4 regions of the Paenibacillus sp. FSL W8-0439 genome follow, and region 1 is predicted to be linked to each of the others. Evidence: a T-box and tRNA genes for the amino acid it is inferred to sense, from the RefSeq annotation. Region 1 holds a T-box; the other regions hold tRNA genes.
What was found. A T-box is a leader RNA that pairs with one kind of tRNA and senses whether it is charged. The one in region 1 lies ahead of argS (arginine--tRNA ligase), so its partner is inferred to be a tRNA-Arg.
Positions count from the first base shown of each region.

Region 2: it encodes a tRNA-Arg, which carries the amino acid that the T-box ahead of argS (arginine--tRNA ligase) is inferred to sense. The anticodon was not compared.
Region 3: it encodes a tRNA-Arg, which carries the amino acid that the T-box ahead of argS (arginine--tRNA ligase) is inferred to sense. The anticodon was not compared.
Region 4: it encodes a tRNA-Arg, which carries the amino acid that the T-box ahead of argS (arginine--tRNA ligase) is inferred to sense. The anticodon was not compared.

Region 1 is NZ_JBBPAK010000001.1:2,212,090-2,217,482, forward strand. It holds gene MKX36_RS09810 (NUDIX domain-containing protein) at 1-557, shown strand, start outside; gene MKX36_RS09815 (cysteine hydrolase family protein) at 625-1,191, shown strand; gene MKX36_RS09820 (nicotinate phosphoribosyltransferase) at 1,318-2,781, shown strand; gene MKX36_RS09825 (MogA/MoaB family molybdenum cofactor biosynthesis protein) at 2,846-3,361, opposite strand; gene MKX36_RS09830 (four-helix bundle copper-binding protein) at 3,625-3,954, shown strand; T-box leader at 4,032-4,290, shown strand; gene argS (arginine--tRNA ligase) at 4,352-5,393, shown strand, end outside.
Region 2 is NZ_JBBPAK010000001.1:206,401-211,793, reverse strand. It holds gene MKX36_RS00930 (sugar-binding transcriptional regulator) at 1-940, opposite strand, end outside; tRNA gene MKX36_RS00925 (tRNA-Arg) at 1,201-1,272, shown strand; gene clpP (ATP-dependent Clp endopeptidase proteolytic subunit ClpP) at 1,483-2,079, shown strand; gene MKX36_RS00915 (PdaC/SigV domain-containing protein) at 2,194-3,303, opposite strand; gene MKX36_RS00910 (SIMPL domain-containing protein) at 3,542-4,297, opposite strand; gene MKX36_RS00905 (HPr family phosphocarrier protein) at 4,567-4,836, opposite strand; gene whiA (DNA-binding protein WhiA) at 4,972-5,393, opposite strand, start outside.
Region 3 is NZ_JBBPAK010000001.1:4,490,360-4,495,752, reverse strand. It holds gene asnB (asparagine synthase (glutamine-hydrolyzing)) at 1-823, opposite strand, end outside; gene MKX36_RS19260 (hypothetical protein) at 987-1,346, shown strand; gene MKX36_RS19255 (DUF4870 domain-containing protein) at 1,656-1,949, opposite strand; tRNA gene MKX36_RS19250 (tRNA-Arg) at 2,125-2,198, shown strand; gene MKX36_RS19245 (6-phospho-beta-glucosidase) at 2,269-3,612, opposite strand; gene MKX36_RS19240 (LacI family DNA-binding transcriptional regulator) at 3,800-4,768, shown strand; gene MKX36_RS19235 (hypothetical protein) at 4,935-5,087, shown strand; gene MKX36_RS19230 (arginase family protein) at 5,220-5,393, opposite strand, start outside.
Region 4 is NZ_JBBPAK010000001.1:4,430,005-4,435,397, forward strand. It holds gene clpX (ATP-dependent protease ATP-binding subunit ClpX) at 1-662, opposite strand, end outside; gene clpP (ATP-dependent Clp endopeptidase proteolytic subunit ClpP) at 675-1,265, opposite strand; gene tig (trigger factor) at 1,675-2,988, opposite strand; gene MKX36_RS19015 (hypothetical protein) at 3,132-4,064, opposite strand; tRNA gene MKX36_RS19020 (tRNA-Arg) at 4,303-4,376, shown strand; gene MKX36_RS19025 (exodeoxyribonuclease III) at 4,592-5,356, shown strand.

The DNA.
Region 1 (5,393 bases):
ATGAATCCATATATGGAGCGGCCAAGCGGGAACTGTTAGAGGAAACTGGTGTAGACGGCGGGCATCTGGAGTATTTGGGCGTATATAGTGGACCAGGCCGTGATCCGCGCGGGTGGATCATATCGCATGCTTTTTTTGCGCTGGTAGAGGAATGGATGCTAGAGCAACGGCAGGCGGCTGATGATGCTTCTGAGGTCGGGTTATTTACGATCAGAGAAGCGTTGGAGGAATTGGAGCTGGCGTTCGATCACCGGGATATCATAGTCGATGCTTATCGCAAGATTCAGTTGCAGATGCTTCAGACAACGATAGCCAAGCAGTTTTTACCGCCACATTTTACACTGGGTGAATTGTATCAGGTGATTCAGAGCGTCGTACCGGATTTCGAAGAGCCGAATTTTATTCGCAAAATAACATCGACTCGTAGCAGACAGGGAATACTGGAAGAGGTTCGGGATGAGAACGGTAAACCGCTGAGTTCCAATCAATATTCACAAAGACCGGCCCAGTTGTATCGCTTTAGTGATAGAGTACCGCGTTTATCTATCTATACGTAACGTTTAATGGTATAGATTACGCATAGAGCGTACAATCTCACTTTGAGGATAAGGAGCTGACTGTACGATGAAAGCACTGATTGTTATTGATTACACGAAAGATTTTGTGGATGGTAGTCTGCCTGTGGGGCAACCCGCGATTGAGCTGGATGAACGGATCACAGCCATCACGCAGGCCTATGTAGAGCAAGGGGACTTTGTTGTCATGGCTGTTGATTTACATGAGGAGAATGACCCTTATCACCCGGAGAGTAAGCTGTTTCCTCCACATAATATACGTGGAACCGATGGACGACAATTGTATGGTAAGCTTCATAGCCTATATGAGCAACAAAGTGATCGTATCTACTGGTTGGATAAAACACGGTACAGTGCTTTTGCTGGTACAGATCTGGAACTCAGGTTGCGCGAACGCGGGATTCTGGAAGTACATCTGATTGGTGTGTGTACAGATATTTGTGTGCTGCATACGGCTGTAGATGCTTATAACAAAGGTTTTGCTATTACCGTATATAAGGACGCTGTGGCGAGCTTTAATCAGGCGGGACATGACTGGGCTTTGGGCCATTTTGAGGGAAGTCTTGGAGCCACGGTATGGTCGGCTGAAGATACGCTTTTGCGCCAGAAGAAGTAAAATAACTGAATGATTGTGCACCAATGTCCGATAACAAAATGGAGTCGGATATTGCTGAATCTGGGCAGATAAGACGGTATGCCGTCACCAAGCCAGGGACCAGGGACAGTCAGAGAGGATGATACGATGAAGTCAACGAGCCTCGCATTACATACAGATAAATATCAGATTAATATGATGTACGCCCATTGGGTGAACGGAAGTCACCAACGTAAAGCTGTGTTCGAGGCGTATTTTCGTAAGCTCCCTTTCGGTAATGGATATGCCGTGTTCGCTGGTCTGGAACGCATTGTGAATTACATCTCAAATTTGCGGTTTACAGAAGAGGACATTCGCTATCTGTCAGAGCAGGAGGAAAAGTACGATCCCATGTTCATGGAGGCATTGCGCCAGTTTAAGTTTGGCGGAACGGTCCATTCGATGAAAGAAGGGGCGCTTGTTTTTCCAAATGAGCCTCTGGTCCGTGTTGAAGGAACAATTATGGAAACGCAGCTTGTCGAGACGGCGTTGTTGAATTTTATGAATTACCAGACACTCATTGCGACAAAAGCATCGCGTATCAAGCAGGTGGCCAGTGACGATACACTGCTCGAATTTGGTACACGGCGTGCGCAGGAGGCAGATGCAGCCATTTGGGGAGCGCGTGCAGCTTATGTTGCAGGTTTCGATGCGACTTCTAATATGCTGGCAGGCGAACATTTTGGGATTCCGACAAAAGGAACACATGCCCATTCATGGGTACAAACCTTTATGACGGAGCAAGAGGCGTTTGACGTGTATGCGAAGGTTTTGCCAGATCAGGTTACATTGCTGGTAGATACCTTTGACACGCTGGAGAGCGGTGTTCCTCATGCGATTCGGACAGCAAAGATGCTGGAGAGTCAAGGCAAGCGTATGAATGCCATCCGTTTGGATAGCGGTGATTTGGCTTATCTATCTATTCAGGCCCGGGAAATGCTGGATGCCGAAGGTTTGGATTACGTACAAATTGTTGCTTCCAACGATTTGGATGAAAATACGATTTTCAATCTAAAAGCCCAAGGTGCACGTATTGATGTATGGGGTGTAGGAACACAGCTGATTACGGCTTCAGATCAACCTTCATTAGGCGGAGTGTACAAGCTGGTTGAGCGGGAAGTAGACGGTGAAATGCTGCCGACGATTAAGATCTCGGGTAACCCGGAAAAAGTATCTACACCAGGCAAAAAGGATGTATACCGCATTGTGGATAAGAAGAAAGGGAGAGCTGTAGCTGATTACATTTCTTTCCCGGATGAAGAACGTCCGCGCAATGGTAAGCGCCTGAAGCTGTTTAACCCTTTGCATCCATATATGAAGAAGTATGTTGAAAATTACGAAGCTGTACCGATGCTTGAACCTATTTTTATAAATGGACAGAAGGTATACGAGCTTCCCGAACTGGATGAAATTCGTGCCTATCATGCTTCACAGTTGAAACTGTTTTGGCCAGAATATTTGCGGAAGCTGAATCCTGAAATTTATCGTGTTAATCTTAGCGAGAAGGTATGGGAGCTGAAGCAAAAGCTGATTGATAGCTACATGCAGCCCGAAGTTGAAGAAAAAGAATAATGTGAAAAGGCACCTCATTCATATGGGGTGCCTTTTTGTGTCGGCGCATGTGTGGAATAAGAGCTTATTTATAAATTTCTCTCATCACATGTCGCAGTTCAGGGACAATAATGCGTTCCATTGCCAAACGAACGGCTCCGCGGGAGCCAGGCATAGAAAACACAGCTGTCTGGCCCACAGTACCCGCTACAGCCCGGCTTAATATAGCTGCTGATCCAATGTCCTCAGCAAAGCTTAAGTAACGGAAGATTTCACCAAAGCCAGGTAGTTCCTTATCCAGTAAAGAGGAGATGGCTTCATATGTAGTATCACGCGGAGAAATGCCAGTACCACCTGTTAAAAGTACAGCCTCGATGTCCTCATGTGCTGCAGCTTCGGTTACCAACTGTCGGATACCCTCATAGTCGTCTTTGACGATAACATATCGAACAACCTTATATCCATTCGTTTCTAGTAGTTCCTTGAGCAGTCGGCCCCCAGTATCGGTTTCCATGGTTCGTGTATCAGAGACGGTCACGACCATGCAGTTAACCTGCTGCGGAGACTCCCGTCGGTGCTCCTCTACAGATGTTATGTTCATTACAATGTTCACTCCTTGATTCATGGTTAAGCATATTCTTTTTTTACAATAGAGGAAGGACCGACTGGATGCAAGTCAGAAACGAGGGATAAAAAGTTATGTGATTAATATCCTTGCGCTTGCACCTTGGAATATAGTACACTTCCTTACATAAGTCGGGATTTTCTGGGTTTATTTTGTTGAAAGCGCGAACATCAATTGATTAATTTCAAGGCTCAGCGGGTAATAGTACAGCAGGATCAACAACTGGGAGGTAATGTATTATGAATCATTCATACCAAAAATGCGTGGATGCTTGCCTGGAATGTATGAACGCTTGCAATGTATGCTATGTAGCAAGTTTGAAGGAATATGATTTAGCTATGCTGCGTGAATGTATTCGAGTGAGTAGGGAATGCGCAGAGATATGTGGGTTTGCTGCTCAAATGTTGCAGCGCGGAACGGATTTTGCCGAGGAAATCTGTGAGCTATGCGCCAAAGCCTGTGAGGTATGTGCTGCTGAATGCAGCAAGCATTCCCATAATCATTGCAAACATTGTGCAGAGGCCTGCCGTCATTGTGTTGAGGCTTGTCGCCAATTGGTGGCAGTGTAATTACATATACAGAACTAGTCCCTGAAGAGGGAATAAAAGGTTGCTTTCTACTAAATAGGTTTGTATAATGGTGGGAATTAACGTCAAGGAACGGGAGAGTAGCAACGGAACCGTATCATTACAGCGAGCCGGAAGAGGTGGAAGCCGGTATGAAATCCGATGTGAAGCGCACCCGGGAGACGGTTGATCCAACGATAAGAACTTCTAGTAGATCAACCCGGCTGACACCGTTATTTGTCAATGGAGTGAAATCGCGATTTGTGTAAGCTAGCTTTATCTACACAACCGATTTACAAAGAGTGGTACCGCGGGGATATCGAAGTTCTCGTCTCTTGATTATATCAAGAGGCGAGGGCTTTTTTTTTGTTAGATCCTATAAAAAGAAGGAGAGAGGAACATGTTGTTGATGATTGCTACCCAAGCTATTTTAGCTCATACGGGCTTGGAGGAGAAAGAAGTTTTATCTTTATTCGAGGTGCCTCCGCAGCCTGAATGGGGAGATGTGGCGTTTCCCTGTTTTGTGCTGGCTAAGAAATTTCGAAAGTCTCCACAGCATATTGCAATGGAATTGGCAGAGCTAGTAAGCCATGAAGCGGGTCTAACCGCTACAGCATCGGGTGCCTATGTAAATATTACATTGGATCGATCTGTTCATATTCCACCGATGCTTGCTGAATTGAGCAAGACTGAGTTTCTGAATCCCAATATTGGGCATGGACAGCGAGTAGTAATTGATATGTCCTCGCCCAATATTGCCAAACCATTTGGTATCGGTCATCTTCGCTCTACTGTTATCGGTGCCGCCTTGTATCGCATACTTGGTGAAACCGGATATGTACCGATTAGTGTGAATCATCTAGGGGATTGGGGGACACAATTTGGCAAGCAAATTGCGGCCTATAAAAGATGGGGCAATGAAGAGCAGCTACAACAGGATCCGATCGGGGAATCATTGAAGCTATATGTCCGTTTTCATCAGGAGGCTGAGCATGACCCGTCTTTGGAGGATGAAGGCCGCGAGTGGTTCCGACGTTTGGAGCACGGGGATACTGAGGCTCAACAACTATGGGAGTTTTTTGTTGAAGTCAGTCTGGGTGAATTTGATCGTATGTACCAACGTCTTAACATTTCGTTTGACCATGTGTTGGGGGAAAGCTTTTACAATGATAAGATGCAGGCAGTTGTTGCCCAATTAAGAGCAAAAGGATTGCTGGAGGAAAGTGATGGGGCACTTGTGGTTCGTCTGGAAGACGAGCAGCTACCGCCGTGTCTTATTTTGAAGAAGGATGGGACTACCATTTATCCCACCCGTGATCTGGCAACAGCGATTTATCGTCATGAAGTGATGAAGGCTGATCGGCTGTTGTATGTCGTTGGCGGGGAACAGAAGTTACATTTCCAACAGGTATTTGCGGTGCTCAAGCATGCAGGGGAGGCAT
Region 2 (5,393 bases), 2.0 Mb from region 1:
CAGCCTTGCTCTTGCCTCCAGCCACACCTAACACCGTCTCCGTACGCCTGATGTCCTCCAAACGGAGTCCGAGCGTCAGCATTCTGTGAACAACGACGCCGTCTTCGTTAAAATAATAACCAAACGATTCGGCGACCGCACCCTCATTGCTGATCTGGGCAAAGGTTTCAGGGTCAAGCTTGCGTCTGTGGGCCATTGCTATTGCGTTGCCTATCCCGTGAATGATAATACGACTCTCTCGAATCAGGCTTAATATATCCTGAATATTCGTATCCTCAAGCAAGGAGTTGTAAGCATGATTGCTGAGCAAATCCGGTACATGGAGCAGACGGTATTGAGCGCCGACCTTGCGAGCCATCGTGGAGGCAATTGTATTTGCCTGCATTTCCATGCTCTCTCCCAAACCCCCGCGTGCCGGTACAAACCATCCGCCCTTAAGCGGGCCGTTAGCAGGTAATGCCAGTTGTTCCGCCACATCTGCAATCGTCGTGCCACCTGTTACAGCGACCACGTCCTCGTCATCCATAACACTCAGCAGCGCCTTTGCGCCAGCACGGCCCAGCTCCTGCTTCGCTAACGGTGAAGCATCCGAATCCCCTGGAACGACAACCACCTTCCTCAAACCGTAGGCTTGACGAATCTGATCCTCCAATTGGGACAGGCCGAACAAGTTGTTCGCGATCGGCTCCAGCTGTTCCAGCAGATCCAGTCCTGCTTTGCTCACCTTCATGCCCACACTCTCAATCTCAATTAGCCCTTGCGCTTTAAGGAGATCAGTCTCAGCGCGCAGTACGCGCTCGGTCATATCCAGTGAAGCTGCCAGTGTTCTGCGTCCGATAACTTCGGACAGCATAATCTGATGCAGGATCGTGTACCTTTTTTTCAAAACATCCATGAGGTCGGGCAGAAGCTGCTTCTGTATTTCTAATATCTTTCGCATGCTTTCCACTCCCGCACACTTCTAAGTTCTGTCTCTATGCTATATCTCTAACTGGTCTTAAAATGTCCCGGGATAACTTTTTAAGTCCCACGTATATCTTACCCAATATTTGCTTCACATGCAAGTCTATCTGAACCTATATTTCTCAACTTTTTATGTGAATATGCGCACGTAATAAAAGCTTGCAATTCAATGCCGTATATCATATAATCATCTTTGTTTCCAATTAATTAGTTGGTTGCTTGTAATGATTCATCTTTGCGCCCGTGGTCCAACGGATATGACGTAGGCCTCCGGAGCCTGAGATCGAGGTTCGATTCCTCGCGGGCGCGTCGTTTTATACGATTGGCTAAATGTTCCATATGATGTTTTTAACCAAAAAGAGCGCTAAGCGTTCTTTTTTTTAATCAATAGTTTGACTTTCTTTGACTTTTTGTTTGAAATTGTTTATCATGTGGTTAATACGGTAACAGTTTATAAATAGGGATGTGTATTCGGCATATCCACCAAATCCACTAACGATTTAAGGGAGGTTTTTTGACGTGAGCTATGTTCCTATGGTAGTAGAACAAAGTAACCGCGGCGAACGCGCCTATGACATTTATTCCAGACTGTTGAAGGATCGCATTATTTTGTTGGGCTCGGACGTCAATGACGTTGTAGCCAACTCAATTATTGCCCAAATGCTGTTTTTGGCTGCTGAAGATCCTGAAAAAGACATTCACTTGTATATTAACAGCCCTGGCGGTTCCATCACAGCTGGTATGGCCATTTTCGATACGATGCAATACATTAAACCTGACGTATCTACCATTTGTGTAGGTATGGCTGCTTCCATGGGTGCTTTCTTGCTGAATGCAGGTGCCAAAGGTAAACGTTTTGCCTTGCCAAACAGTGAAATTATGATTCACCAGCCACTAGGCGGTGCACAAGGACAGGCAACGGATATCGAAATTCGCGCCCGTCGCATTCTGAAAATGCGTGACAAGTTGAACCGCATTCTCGCAGATCGCACAGGTCAACCACTGGAACGCATCGAAAAAGACACAGACCGTGACTATTTCATGTCCGCTGATGATGCCAAGGAATACGGTATTATTGATAAAGTGTTAACTAGCTCCTCTCCAGAAGGTGTATAAGAAAAGTGGTTTTCTTCTGAATAGCTGGTAAATAAAAAGGCTGCCTCGGATTTTCGTATTCGGTAGGCAGTCTTTTTTATTTACTATTAATTTTCAATATATAACTAATCCAGATTATTGATTTTGTCCCGCAAAAGGCTTACCGCCCTGAGGCAGCAGTTGAGCGAACGAGTAAGTAAACTCCGGAATTCCATAAGCGTATGGCGCATAATCATACAAATCAAACACGATGGTTACTCCACTGTTGGTCACATAAAAATTCTGATCTGCGGCCAACTCTTTAAATTTCTCAAACCCTTCGCCAGCCTGGAGCGCATCAATTTTTTTCTTCAAATCAGTATTCAGGAACTTTTTATAGTTAGGATTTGCCTTCAATACATCAGACAATTGCAACTGCTTACCATCAGCAAGCGAGAACGTATATCCTTTACGTGCCGTCATACCGTGTGCGCCACCTGTATACGAGTAGTCCTGCATAATCACACTTAGAATACCGTCCTTATTATAGGCAATTGCAAAATCATTTTCGAAATCATACGGTCTTTCTGCTGTAACCTCTCCCTCTGCCACCATCTTTTTGCCTGCTGCCAATACTGTCTCTGCATGCTTTTTAAGCACATTATTAATGGCCTGTTGAGCCTCAGGATTCAGCTGGCTGCCGCTGATTTGCGGATACTTAATCTTATAGGATACCTTTGCATTACTCGAAGCTGGAAGCGTCTGAGATGCAATTGTGATCGGATTTAGCTGGCTTTTACTCAATGTTACTGTTTTCTGAGTTGCATTCCACTGCGCATCGATACCCAGATAGTCTTTCAGCAGACTCATAGGAATATATAGCTTCCCGGCGATCATTTTGGCATCCATGCTGCGCGTGTTGATCCCGTTCACATTGGCATAGGCATCCGAGGAGGAGACCACGATATAGAGCTTGTTGTACCCGCTCCCCACTGTATATGTCCCTTCCTTGGTGTCATAGCTCACCGGAATTCCCAAACTATCACGCAGTGCTGCCACTGGAATCATTGTGTTCCCGTTCACTTGTACACCTTTAGCGGCCAACGTTTTACCATTCCATTGGATGGCGATCCCGGGTTGCTGTGTTGTCGCTTGCTGCTGTTTGGTCGAAGCTGCCTCAATATAGGAAACGGGAACGACCGCAACCCCTGCTAAGATTCCCGCTGCCAGCAGTGCTGAGCCCCATTTTTTCGTATGCTTGTTCATCGTAAGTATTCCTCCTATTGTGAATCTGTATTATCTATGTGTTTTGATCACTTTTCTTATTATATCTATACCCCATTGTATGTAGTTTACAATCTGTACACTCACTGATTTCAATCTGTACACCTAACAGCCATTAGCTATGACAGACTCATTACAAAACGGTTTCAATAGACAAAAGAAGCCAACAAGTCACCCTGCAATGTTGCAGGCGCTTGCGGCTCCGTTTTAATGGTCTATACTAGTTCATCTCATATTGGGCAGACACTTGGACTTTCACCGTTACTTGGCCCGACTGTATCTCTGTTCCGCCACTCATATCCATGAGCGCTTTGGACATGGCATTCTCACGTTGTGTGAAAACCTGAGCTTCCCCGCCATCTACTGTCACATTCACCAGAGCCCCTAAGCCGCGTTTAGCTGATTTTGCTACGGCACTGGCTTTGGATTGAGCGTTATCCAACGCTTTTGCAATAGCAGCTTCTTCATAAGAAGAAGGATTCTCTACGGAAAACTGTATATTATCTACGTTGTTTGCACCGGAGTTTGTAGCCTCATCCAGCAGCTGACCAATTTTGTCCAAGTTGCGATATTTCACTGAAAGTGTATGGTTAGCAATGTAGCCTTTGAGCTTCTGTCCTTCCTTCTCGTTATAGGTATAGTTAGGTTGTACAGAGAACTGGCTTGTCTGAATATCGTCTGCACTGATACTCCATTTTTCTTTTAACAGCTGTGTGACCTTGTTTATTTTCGCAGCATTAGCTTTTTGAGCAGCAGCAGCAGTATTTCCTTCCGATTGCACCCCAATGGAGAGATAAGCGATGTCTGGCTTAGCCATTATTTCACCACTTCCACTCACGTTAATTACACCATTCGCCGTCGTCGCCGTTGCAGCATAAGCGCGATCAGCCCCCGTCCACAGCCCTCCTGCTACTCCTCCAGCTAATAATGCTCCTGCAAGAATTGCTGTGCTTACTGTTTTTGTCCAAACTCTCATCGTACTCAACCTCTTTCTTGAAAATGTTTGTACCTTCCAGACGGAAAAAACGGTAAAAGGTTGCAGTCAAGCGGTATAAATTTCCGAAACAAGGCATACCACAGGGGTTTTAATTATTTGTAGCTTGGACTTAATGCGGTGCTATATTCAAATAAATATACATCAATAGCTTAATGGTGGGACGGGTTGAATGCTTTTCTCTGGATACAAAAAAAGCCCCCGAGGGGGCTTTCACTAAGAGTACATCATATCACAAAGCAGATGTTCGTTTATTGATTTTCCAGTTCAACCTTACTAACCAGACTTACTAAAGCGTTTACAGCCTGTTCGGCGTCCGCACCTTCGGCACTAATATTGATTTCAGTACCTGTACTGATGGCGAGGCTCATAATACCCATGATGCTCTTGGCATTAACCTTTTTGTCTTCTTTTTCCACAAAAATTTCTGATGAATATTTATTCGCTTCCTGTACGAACAACGCAGCAGGTCTGGCGTGCAGTCCTGTTTTCAAGCGTACGACTACTGGATGTTTTGACATGTCAGCTTACCCCCTCATCAAATAAATCTGGACGCTATTTACTCCATTTTATTTATCACATTATAACATTAACCCGGGACAGACACTAGAAAAAAAACTAAAAAAACCGGGGCTAAGAGCCCCACAGACCCTTTTTTACGGAATCAGGCCGTTTTCCCCCCTGATTTTGTCAGCCATCTCATCAATTTTGCGAAGTCGATGATTTACACCCGATTTACTCACGACCCCTTTGAGCATTTCCCCGACTTCTTTCAAATTCAAATCGGGATGAGCGAGTCGAATTTCTGCCACTTCACGCAGCTTATCCGGCAAGGTCTCCAAACCAACTTCCCTCTCCAGCAGCTTGATATTCTCAATTTGCCGGACAGCGGCTCCGATCGTCTTGTTCAAATTCGCTGTTTCGCAATTAACAATACGGTTTACGGAATTGCGCATATCGCGCATAATGCGTACATCCTCAAACTTGAACAAGGCTTGGTGCGCCCCAATGATACTGAGCAGCTCAATGATCTTCTCGCCTTCCTTGATGTAAAGGATAAAGCCTTTTTTTCGCTCAA
Region 3 (5,393 bases), 2.3 Mb from region 1:
CGGACAGAGCACTTGAATCCAGCCCGCCAGACAATAAGGTACATACCGGTACATCCGAGATAAGCTGCCGTTCAACGGTATCCATCAACAGTTCTCGTACCTTGAGTGCCGTTTCTTCGGTGTTATCCTCATGCGCAATGCTTTCCAGTTTCCAATAGGCTTGAATGCGTACGCCGTCGCGGCTGTAGGTGAGGGTATGCCCGGGACGGAGCTCCTTCATCGACGAATAGACGCCGTGTCCGGGGGTGCGTGCAGGCCCAATGATAAAAATTTCTGCCAATCCCTCGGCGTCTACTGCTGCCTCTACCGCTGGATGCTGGAGTAGGGCTTTGGGTTCGGAGCCAAATACAAATACATCTCCAGTTTGGCTATAAAATAGCGGCTTCACTCCCAGTCGATCTCGTGCCAGAAATACCTGCTCCCGCTCACTATCCCAGACCGCAAACGCAAAAATGCCGTTCAACCGATCTACACAATCCGGGCCCCATTCGATATAGGATTCGAGCAGTACCTCTGTGTCGCATTGTGTACGGAAAAAATGCCCACGTTGTTGCAACTCTTTTTTCAGCTCAGGCGCGTTATATATTTCCCCGTTATATACAATCGTATAAGTGATATCCTCAAGCTGCCGGATCATGGGCTGAGCGCCGTTTTCCGGGTCCATTACGCTTAGTCTTCGGTGTCCGAAGGCACACGGATTGGATATCCAGGTACCCGCAGCATCCGGTCCGCGATCGGAGAGCGTTTGCGTCATATTCAGCAGCAGCTCAGATTGATGCATTAAATCTCCGTTCCACTGTATGAAACCTGTAATTCCGCACATGTCTATTCATCCTCTCTTTGTCGTGTTCATCCAGTGTTGGAATGAATCAAAAACTAAATCCCCAGTTCATCAGTATATATGCCGAAATGAAGCATAAAATGTCTGTCCGTTCCGAAAACTACAGATGGGGCAACCCGCCTACACGTGAGGAAGGAGGGAGACAATGTACTACATCAAGGATGCCAAAATACGCCGCTTCACTGAACTTGACGGAGTGCGCTGTGCTGAGGTAGAAGTGCGTCCCGGTGCCGCAGATGACCCGGAGCTGCTGGTTTATATCACAGCTACGAATCAGAAGGATGGTCAGCCTGATTATGACATGGTACGGATCATCCGCAATGATGCCGATCTGGAGCTGGATTGGTATGACAATAATCTGCATTCGGCATTTGAAGAAGTGACCGACAAGGCTTTTACGGACTCTACGCACATTACCGCTGGTGAGGAACGGGAAAAGTTCAAAAGGGAGTTGCTCTCCTATGGGCAGCTTAGTACAGAGTTTGCCAAGGAGTTCGGGGCATGAGGATATGGTGTGCACTACCTCGGCTTTTGTTAATTTGGACACCGGCGCCATCGCCAGATCAGCGTGAAAGGAGGGGGAAATCATAGACGGCAAAGCGAAGTATAAGAAAAACAAAGGCAGCAGTTATATTCATAACAATGAGTTCGCGGAAGAAGTGATGGAGAAAAATGTAAGACATGAGGTGCGAAGAAGTCCTAGACGCTTCGGTAATAAATAAACAGTCATAAACTGAGAAACGCTCATTTATAAATGACCCTGAAGAAGCCTCTGTATTCGTCAAAATTGCGAATGCGAGAGGCTTCTTTTGAATTAGGCCGCTTCACGCAGCGTCATGATCCCTTTGTAGATGTTATAGACAAAAACGCCGAGATAGACCACTACGAATAGCATTACAAACCCGATAACCGAGCCTGCATGATTGGCAGTGATAATAAAATAAACTAGCGGAATCGCCGCAATAATGGGGAAAATGTGCGATAAAATGGCTTTTTTCGCGTGTCCCTGAACATATTCGTCCCGGACTGCAATCCACACAATGACCGGCACCAGAAAAGGTGCGAAAAAAATGCTAAAATAACAAAGTGAAGACAAAAGGCCTCTCACGGATTAACCCCTCCTTTTTGGCATCGTTCTTTGTACATAATACCCCGTTAGCGTCCAAATGATTCCTTTTGCAGCCTGCTTTCCTGTATAATGAAAAAATGCTTTTGACAGTTGCCCAAAATGTGATATAATCATTAATGCACTGAATACATAAGGTTTTATGGATTATCATTTTGTCCCAGTAGCTCAGCTGGATAGAGCAACGGCCTTCTAAGCCGTCGGTCGGGGGTTCGAATCCCTCCTGGGACGTATAGCAAAAACTTCCTAATTCAATATTAGGAAGTTTTTTTGTGTTCCGGCAGTATCATTGATTCTGGCTTTATACTGTCGCCTTCTCTTTATGAGCAAAAAATTGCGGCAGATGCTCTTTGTGTGCTTCCAGCAATTCATCCAGCACAGTTTGGGCGATATCGCCGCTTGGAACGAGCGGATTCAAGGTGAAGGCTTGCAGTGCTGTCGCATAGTCACCAGTGACCGCCGCTTCAATGGTCAGCTCTTCCATCGCCTTCATGACTTGCAGCAGTCCCCGTTGTGCTGGAGGGAATTTGCCAAAGTTGACAGGCTCCGCACCATGCGCACGAATGACACTAGTTACTTCGATGGCGCTATCATAAGGGACATCATCAATCGCACCGTTGTTACGCGTACTAACTACCATCAATGTGCCTTTGTTGTTATAAATAGAGTTGATGATTTCACAGGCAGCATCGCTGTAATGCGCACCGCCGCGTTTGGATAATTCCTCTGGTTTGTAATCCAGATTCGGATCTTTGTACAATTCAAACAGACTTTCTTCCAGACGTTTGACGACTTGGCCCCGAGTTCCTTCGTTTTTGGCCTCCTCTAATTCTTCCTTGAGCATGTTATCGGTCATATAGTAATACCGATGGTAAGGACAAGGTAGCATTTTCAATTGACGAACCTGATCATACAGGAAGCGCATGTTCTTAATATTTTCAACGACCTTCTCCGGTTTTGCGCCAGGAGCATACAGTCCTTCGATAACTTGTTCTGTTAATTCTTCTCCAGTTTTATCATAAACTTTGTGCCAATGAAGGTGGTTAATTCCTGCAAATTTAAAGAACAGCTCTTCTTCCGGTTTGTCCAGCACAGCCGATGCACTCTTGATCGCGCCGATTGGAACATTACATAATCCGATGACTTTATCCCACTGACCATAACGAAGCACTGCTTCGGTGACCATGCCCGCAGGGTTGGTGAAGTTAATCAACCATGCATTCGGACACAGTTCTTTCATATCTTCTACGATACTGAGGATAACGGGTATGGTACGAAAAGCTTTGAACATCCCACCAGCCCCATTGGTTTCCTGACCGATCATACCGTGTTTTAACGGAATACTTTCATCTTTAATCCGAGCTTCCAATAAGCCTACCCGAAACTGGGTCGTTACAAAATCGGCATCCTTCAAGGCTTCCCGACGATCCAGTGTCAAATGTACTTCACAATCAATGCCGGCGGCTTTTACCATCCGTTGGGCCATGGCCCCTACGATCTCCAGTTTCTCGCGTCCTGCTTCAATATCTACCAGCCATAATTCCCGGATGGGAAGCTCTGCATAACGTTTGATAAAACCTTCTACTAATTCTGGTGTATAGCTGGAGCCTCCGCCAATAGTTGCGATCTTTATGCCTTTTTTCATGGTTAGTGCCTCCTGAGTATGTTTTTTAAAACCGCTTTCTTAAGCTCAAATTCACTGTAATCCCTGTAATGCATTACAGGTCAAGCGCTTTTAGAAAACTTATTTGGGGAAGGTGACAATTATAGGGCGGGGCCACGAAACATGCTAAACACGAACATGCTAAAATAGAAAGAACGAGGTGAGAAATGTGGCAAATATTCATGAAATTGCAAAGCTGGCGGGTGTATCCTCGGCAACGGTGTCTCGTGTCATTAATAACCATCCGTACGTAAGTGAACCGACAAGGCAGCGTGTACAGGAGGTCATAGACCGACTGGATTATGTACCTAATTTGAATGCGGTTTCATTAAAAAAGGGCATGACCAAGCTCATAGGAATTATTTCAATTTCTTTTAATGATTCATTGGGTTCATTTGTGCGTGGATTTACAACCTATGCCCAGGAGCATGGTTTTAATATGGCACTATTTATTACGAATGGAGAGAAGGAGCGGGAGCTTGAAGCACTGGAAATGTTGCGGAGAAAGCAACTGGACGCCTTGGTCTGTATGATTCGCGTCAATGAGTGGAGTGTGATTGAGCACTACACCAAATATGGTCCAATTGTGACATGGCAGCGTGTAAACATTGAGGCAATCCCGTCTGTATTTATGGACCAGTATCAGGGGTACATGCTTGCGCTGGAGCATCTGTATGCCAGAGGCTATCGCAGCATTGTGAATGTATATGGAAATATGAGGGGATTGAATACGAAGGAGCGCATACGGGCTTATCATGATTTTTGCAAAAAACATGATTTGAACGCTGATGCTTTCTCGCATTTTTATGGCTTAAATTCAGTAGAAGCGGGTGAACAAATTGCTCACTGGTGGGGCGAACAATCCAACAAGCCGGATGCCTTCGCTTGTTCTACCGATTATTTGGCTGCAGGGCTGTTGACCGAAGCACGTAGGCTCGGTGTTTCGGTCCCGAGTAATGTTGCAGTGGTGGGCTTTGATAACACCGAAATTTCGCATTTGCTTGATTTAACCACCATTCATTACCCGATTGACAAGCAAGCGGAAAATGCATTCATTATGATTCGAAATGCCCTAGAGGGGCTTCATGAAGAATTACATCCCTTGGAATTCAAGTTAGTAGAGCGAGCGACCACTTGATCTCCTGAGTATTCCCTTTTATCCGGTGCTGAGCTATTCAAGTCACATAATTGAGGTGATATTTTATGCATATAGGTTAACTGATACTCACTTATATATACTTGAGAATTCTAGGGTTCTCTGCTTTGCACGTCCAACAAATGCTTATAAGGATTTAGGAGAATTAATGGAAAATGGCACGCTCTATCATATTTCGGTACCAGAAGATTTCGAATCTTTTGATCATAATAAAGCACTAACTCCGGGTGAGGGAGGCGACTTCTTTTTTGAAGAGTTCCTTAATCCAGTACTAAAATTAATAAATGAAAATAAAAAGTAAAAAATAAAAAAGGACTCCATAACAGTATAAATTCCCGAGGAGTCCTTTTTTGCACAATACTTTAATTCAAACGGCCATCATAATTCCATTACGAAAATTAACGTCAAGATACATGCACAGTTGTAAGTAGAATTAACGATTCAAAATAGGTATTTCTCCCAGCAGATTCTTTAAGTTAATGGAATCCCACGGCATATGCTCGGTTATACCTAACCCAACTACATCAGTTTCTTCAGATAGTTCTTTAATCAGATGAAGTAGTTGAGGTATTTGCATTGTTCCCGCAGGAGAAAGATTATAGGGAGC
Region 4 (5,393 bases), 2.2 Mb from region 1:
GGAGGTACAGAAGCAACTGTGCCTTCCAAAATTTTAAGCAACGCTTGCTGTACACCTTCACCCGATACGTCACGCGTAATGGACGGGTTTTCGGATTTGCGGGCTACTTTATCAATTTCGTCAATGTAGATAATGCCGCGCTCGGCTTTTTCTACATCATAATCGGCAGCTTGAATCAGTTTCAGCAAAATGTTTTCAACGTCTTCACCCACATAACCCGCTTCCGTAAGGGAAGTGGCATCTGCGATAGCAAATGGGACGTTCAAAATTTTAGCCATGGTTTGCGCAAGTAACGTTTTACCCGAACCTGTAGGTCCAAGCATCAGAATGTTACTTTTTTGCAATTCCACATCATCAATTTTGTTTTGTGTATTAATACGTTTGTAGTGATTATATACCGCAACAGACAAAGATTTTTTCGCTTGATCCTGACCAATAACATATTGGTCCAGAATTTCACGGATTTGCATTGGTTTTGGAATGTCTTTCAGATCTACTTCTTCTTCATGACCCAATTCTTCCTCCACAATTTCCGTGCACAACTCGATGCATTCGTCACATATATATACGCCCGGTCCGGCAACAAGCTTGCGAACCTGATCCTGAGATTTACCGCAGAAAGAACATTTTAATTGTCCTTTTTCATCATTAAATTTAAACATAGAGCCACCCCTTTACAGATTAATCGGTTTAGACAGCACCTGGTCAATGATACCGTATGCTTTCGCCTCTTCCGCTTCCATGAAGAAATCCCGGTCAGTATCACGTTCGATTTTTTCGAGGGGCTGACCTGTACGCTCCACATAGATTTGATTCAGCTTGGCACGTGTTTTGATAATCCAGTCCGCATGAATCAGCATGTCGGAGGCTTGCCCCTGAATGCCGCCGAGCGGCTGGTGAATCATAACTTCACTATTGGTAAGTGCATATCTCTTGCCTGGTGCACCGGCTGTGAGCAATAAAGAGCCCATACTAGCAGCCATACCTACACAAATCGTCGATACATCCGGCTTAATGAATTGCATTGTATCATATATACCCATGCCTGCAGTAACAGAACCGCCTGGCGAGTTAATGTACAAATTAATGTCCTTCTCCGGGTCTTCCGCAGAAAGGAACAATAGCTGTGCAATGACGAGATTGGCGACATCGTCATCAATCGGGCCACTTAGGAAAATGATGCGATCCTTAAGCAACCGCGAGTAAATATCGTAAGATCGTTCTCCTCGATTCGTTTGTTCCACAACCATAGGGACGAGACTCATCACGACCAACCTCTTTTCTTTATTAAAATGAACACCTGTATTCATCCGCTTCCTTAAGTCCCATTAAAACGGAAGCGGCAATCATGAAACGTGAACACCTTACAAAATATTTTAACATGTTCAGAGTCTCGTGTCATATTTGCCTGTGCTCATATATAAAATGCAGGCTATTTACAGACGTCCTGCCGAGACCTTCTCATATTTAACCATGTTTCGTATGTATGTGCAAATGTACGGTAGTGACTTATGTAAAACAGAAAACACCATTCACAGCGCTTTCCATAAACGACTAAAATTTGGATTATCTAAGGTAAAAATAAGGCACGTAACTTTCACTACGTGCCTTATCCTTATCTAATTACTACGTTGCAGCCTGTTACAGCATACACCGTATATTTTATCGTTTAAATTACTCAGCAGCTGCAGCTGGCGCTTCAACTTCTTTGCTGTTTTCAACCAGCAAAGCGATTGTTTTGCGCAGTGAGATCTCTTCTTTCAAGTTAGCGAACGAGCCGTTACTTTCCAGAATGCTGCGGATCTCTTCTACAGAACGTTTGTAAGCATCCGCCATGTTTTGCAGCTCTTCATTAATTTCCGCTTCGGAAACTTCGATGTTTTCTGCTTTAGCCACTTGCTCCAGCACGAGGTTGTTGCGTACGCGCTTCTCAGCATCAGCTTTCATTTGCTCTTCCAGGTCTTCTTTGCTTTGACCGGAGAAGCCGAGGAACATTTCAAGATTCATGCCTTGGCTGCGCAGACGGTTGTCGAAATCGCGAACCATGTTTTGCACTTCACTCTTAACCATTGCCTCAGGAATGTCGATTGTTGCATTTTCAGCAACTTTCTCCACTACAGCGCCCTCACGAGCTGCTTTAGCTTCGTTTTCTTTGCGTTCCAGCAATTGCTTTTTCAAGTCTTCCTTGAATTCAGCAAGTGTGTCAAATTCACTTACATCTTTAGCAAATTCATCGTCCAATTCAGGAAGAACTTTGCGTTTCAGTTCATGAACTTTCACTTTAAATACAGCTTGTTTACCAGCGAGGTCAGCAGAATGGTAGTTCTCAGGGAACGTTACTTCAACGTCCTTGGAATCACCAGTGTGCAAACCAATCACTTGATCTTCAAAGCCAGGGATGAAGGTATTGGAACCCAGTTCCAGAGAATACTTCTCAGCTTGTCCACCTTCGAACTGTACACCGTCTACGGAACCGTCGAAGTCAATGATAGCTGTATCGCCGGATTGAGCAGCATCTTCATCAACGACAACCAATTCAGCATGACGTTGTTGCAGGCGCTCCAGCTCTTGAGCCAGTTCTTCGTCGCTTACTTCGATTTTGCTTACAGGCACTTCTACGCCTTTGTAATCGCCCAAAGTTACTTCAGGTTTAACAGTAACTTTTGCTTTGAATTTGAAAGTTTCGCCTTTAGCAAATTGATCAATTTCAACATCTGGGCTATCTACTGGGAAGATGTCTGTTTGCTCTACAGCTTGGCTGTATGCTTCTGGCAACAGGAAGTCAATTGCATCCTGGTACAGACTTTCAATGCCATAACGTTTTTCAAAGATAGGACGTGGCACTTTACCTTTACGGAATCCTGGTACGCTTACTTGTTTAACCACTTTATTAAAAGCTTTGTCGAGTGCAGCGGCTACACGATCCGCGTCTACCTCAACTTCAAGAACCCCAAGGTTCTTCTCTATTTTCTCCCAAGTTGCTTTCATTTTATGCTTTCCCCTCCAACAAAATCTTCACTTAGTTTTCATTACAATCAACGCACACAAAATAACCACTATAGTATATCTAACATTACTGTCTTTTTCAAGAGCAGCCCTTGAATGCTTTAACAGGTAAACGTTTCCGGTCATTAAGGAGTGTTCATTCCCGCCGCTACGAATAATCGCATCGACCGATATGCTTGCTCAAAACGGAAGCGCAGTGCATCTGTAATGCCATATATAGCGCGGGTTTCTTCTTCATTATTGTTCCCGTTCAAACTTTCCGAAACGGTCTGATGGAGTGCTGCTGCCCAAATATCCGGCATTCCGTCCTCTTCTACCAACATTGATCTATAATCTTTCGTACCGTACACGGCCATCACAAACTGTGACCACAGCTCCTGTGCAAAATAGAATAGTGTGGGCTCATGCACTTCAGTCTGGTCAGCTACCCGTTCCAAAATACGCATAATCGCCTCTGGAAACTCATCAGGCTGTAACGGAACCGTTTCAATATCGATTTCTGTCTTTTCATCCCCTCGTCTGATTTCTATCGTCCCTTCCATTCCGCGGCGTCTCAATGTCTGTAGAACACGGAATTGGAGAAGAGGATGGATTTCCCGTTCAGTAATCCAGCGAAGCAAAGCATCGTCGATCTCCGGCAGTTCCAAGTAGGATAACTGTTCCAAAGCTAGAATCGTCTGTTCGGATAACGGTTGATCCATAGCCATCTGCAAAAGCTTGTTACCGTAGCCTGCATCCTGTTCCTGCTTAAAACGTGCATGACGGCGAGCCAACTCAACTTCACTGACTTCGTCTTCTTCCACATTGTCCGTTACCGCTCCGCTGTCAGCATACTGTGGAAATGCAGCTTCCAACCATTGTGATAGAGCGTTCCATTCATCGTATTGTTTCTGCTCCTGTCCCTGACACTGCATCAAAAAGCGCAGCATCGCCATCGCCTCTCCGTAACGTTCGTTTTCAAGCATCACCGTAAGTTGAATTTGATAGTAGTCCAGTGTCTTCGGAAACAATACGATATTATTTTCTTTTGTCGTCACCTTGGAGTCCTTTATTTTCAAGGCACCCCCTCTCCTCCGCAAGCTAAAGTATTTGTAGATTATATGAGAAACAGCAGCCGAAGTTCAACCACTCGTCTTCAACATATTCACCTGTATTCTAACATACCCTTTTATAAGGCAAAAAAAACGATGTGTAGTCTGAATTTATGTGGTGTAGAGCCCAAATAAACGATAAACGCAAAATAAGACTTGAATCTTTTTCATCCATATGATATATTAATATTCGCTTGAATTTTATGTCCCAGTAGCTCAGCTGGATAGAGCAACGGCCTTCTAAGCCGTCGGTCGGGGGTTCGAATCCCTCCTGGGACGTATAGCCGAAGCTTCCTATTTAGGAAGCTTTTTTTATTTTCCAGCGAATTAGGACCCACCGTGAACGTTGGAGCCAGCATCGTATTACAACCTATTTTAATGTAGAAAAGGCTGTTTCCGTAGCGCTGTTCGAGCGCTTGTCTGGGACAGCCTTTTAATCGAGGATATACCCATTACACCGCATGACTGCGTGGAGTAGTAAGGAGTTTAATCAAATGAAATTAATATCTTGGAATGTAAATGGCTTAAGAGCCTGTGTAACCAAAGGTTTCTATACTTATCTAAAAGAAACGAATGCCGATATTTTTTGCGTACAGGAAACGAAGCTTCAAGAAGGACAAATCCTCATGGAGAACATGGAGGAATACATGCAATACTGGAATTATGCTGAGAAAAAAGGGTATTCTGGCACAGCTATTTTCACCAAAATCAAGCCGCTCTCTGTGCATTATGGACTCGAAGAAAATGAAGAACCGGAGGGTCGAACCCTTACGCTGGAATTTGAAAAATTTTATCTTGTCAATGTGTACACACCGAATACCAAACGGGATTTATCCCGATTGCCATACAGGCTCGAATGGGAAGACCGTTTTCGCAACTATCTGCAACAACTAGACACTCTGAAGCCTGTCATCATTTGCGGAGACTTGAACGTGGCTCATCAGGAGATCGATCTCAAAAATGCCAAAGCCAACTACGGAAATGCTGGCTTCACGCCCGAGGAACGAGACCGCATGTCACAGCTGCTCAACGCTGGATTTATAGACACCTTCAGATATTTTTATCCTGATCGAACGGATGTTTATTCCTGGTGGTCCTATATGCCAAAGGTGAGAGAACGGAATATCGGCTGGCGGATTGATTACTTCCTCGTCTCGGAGCGGCTTCGTCCACTATTAATAGATGCGAGTATTGATTGCCATATTACAGGCAGTGACCACTGTCCTGTTATATTAGATTTGCAAGATATTTCCGCGTAATTCCGCACTAATACAAGAAATTAGGGTCTTAAAAAGC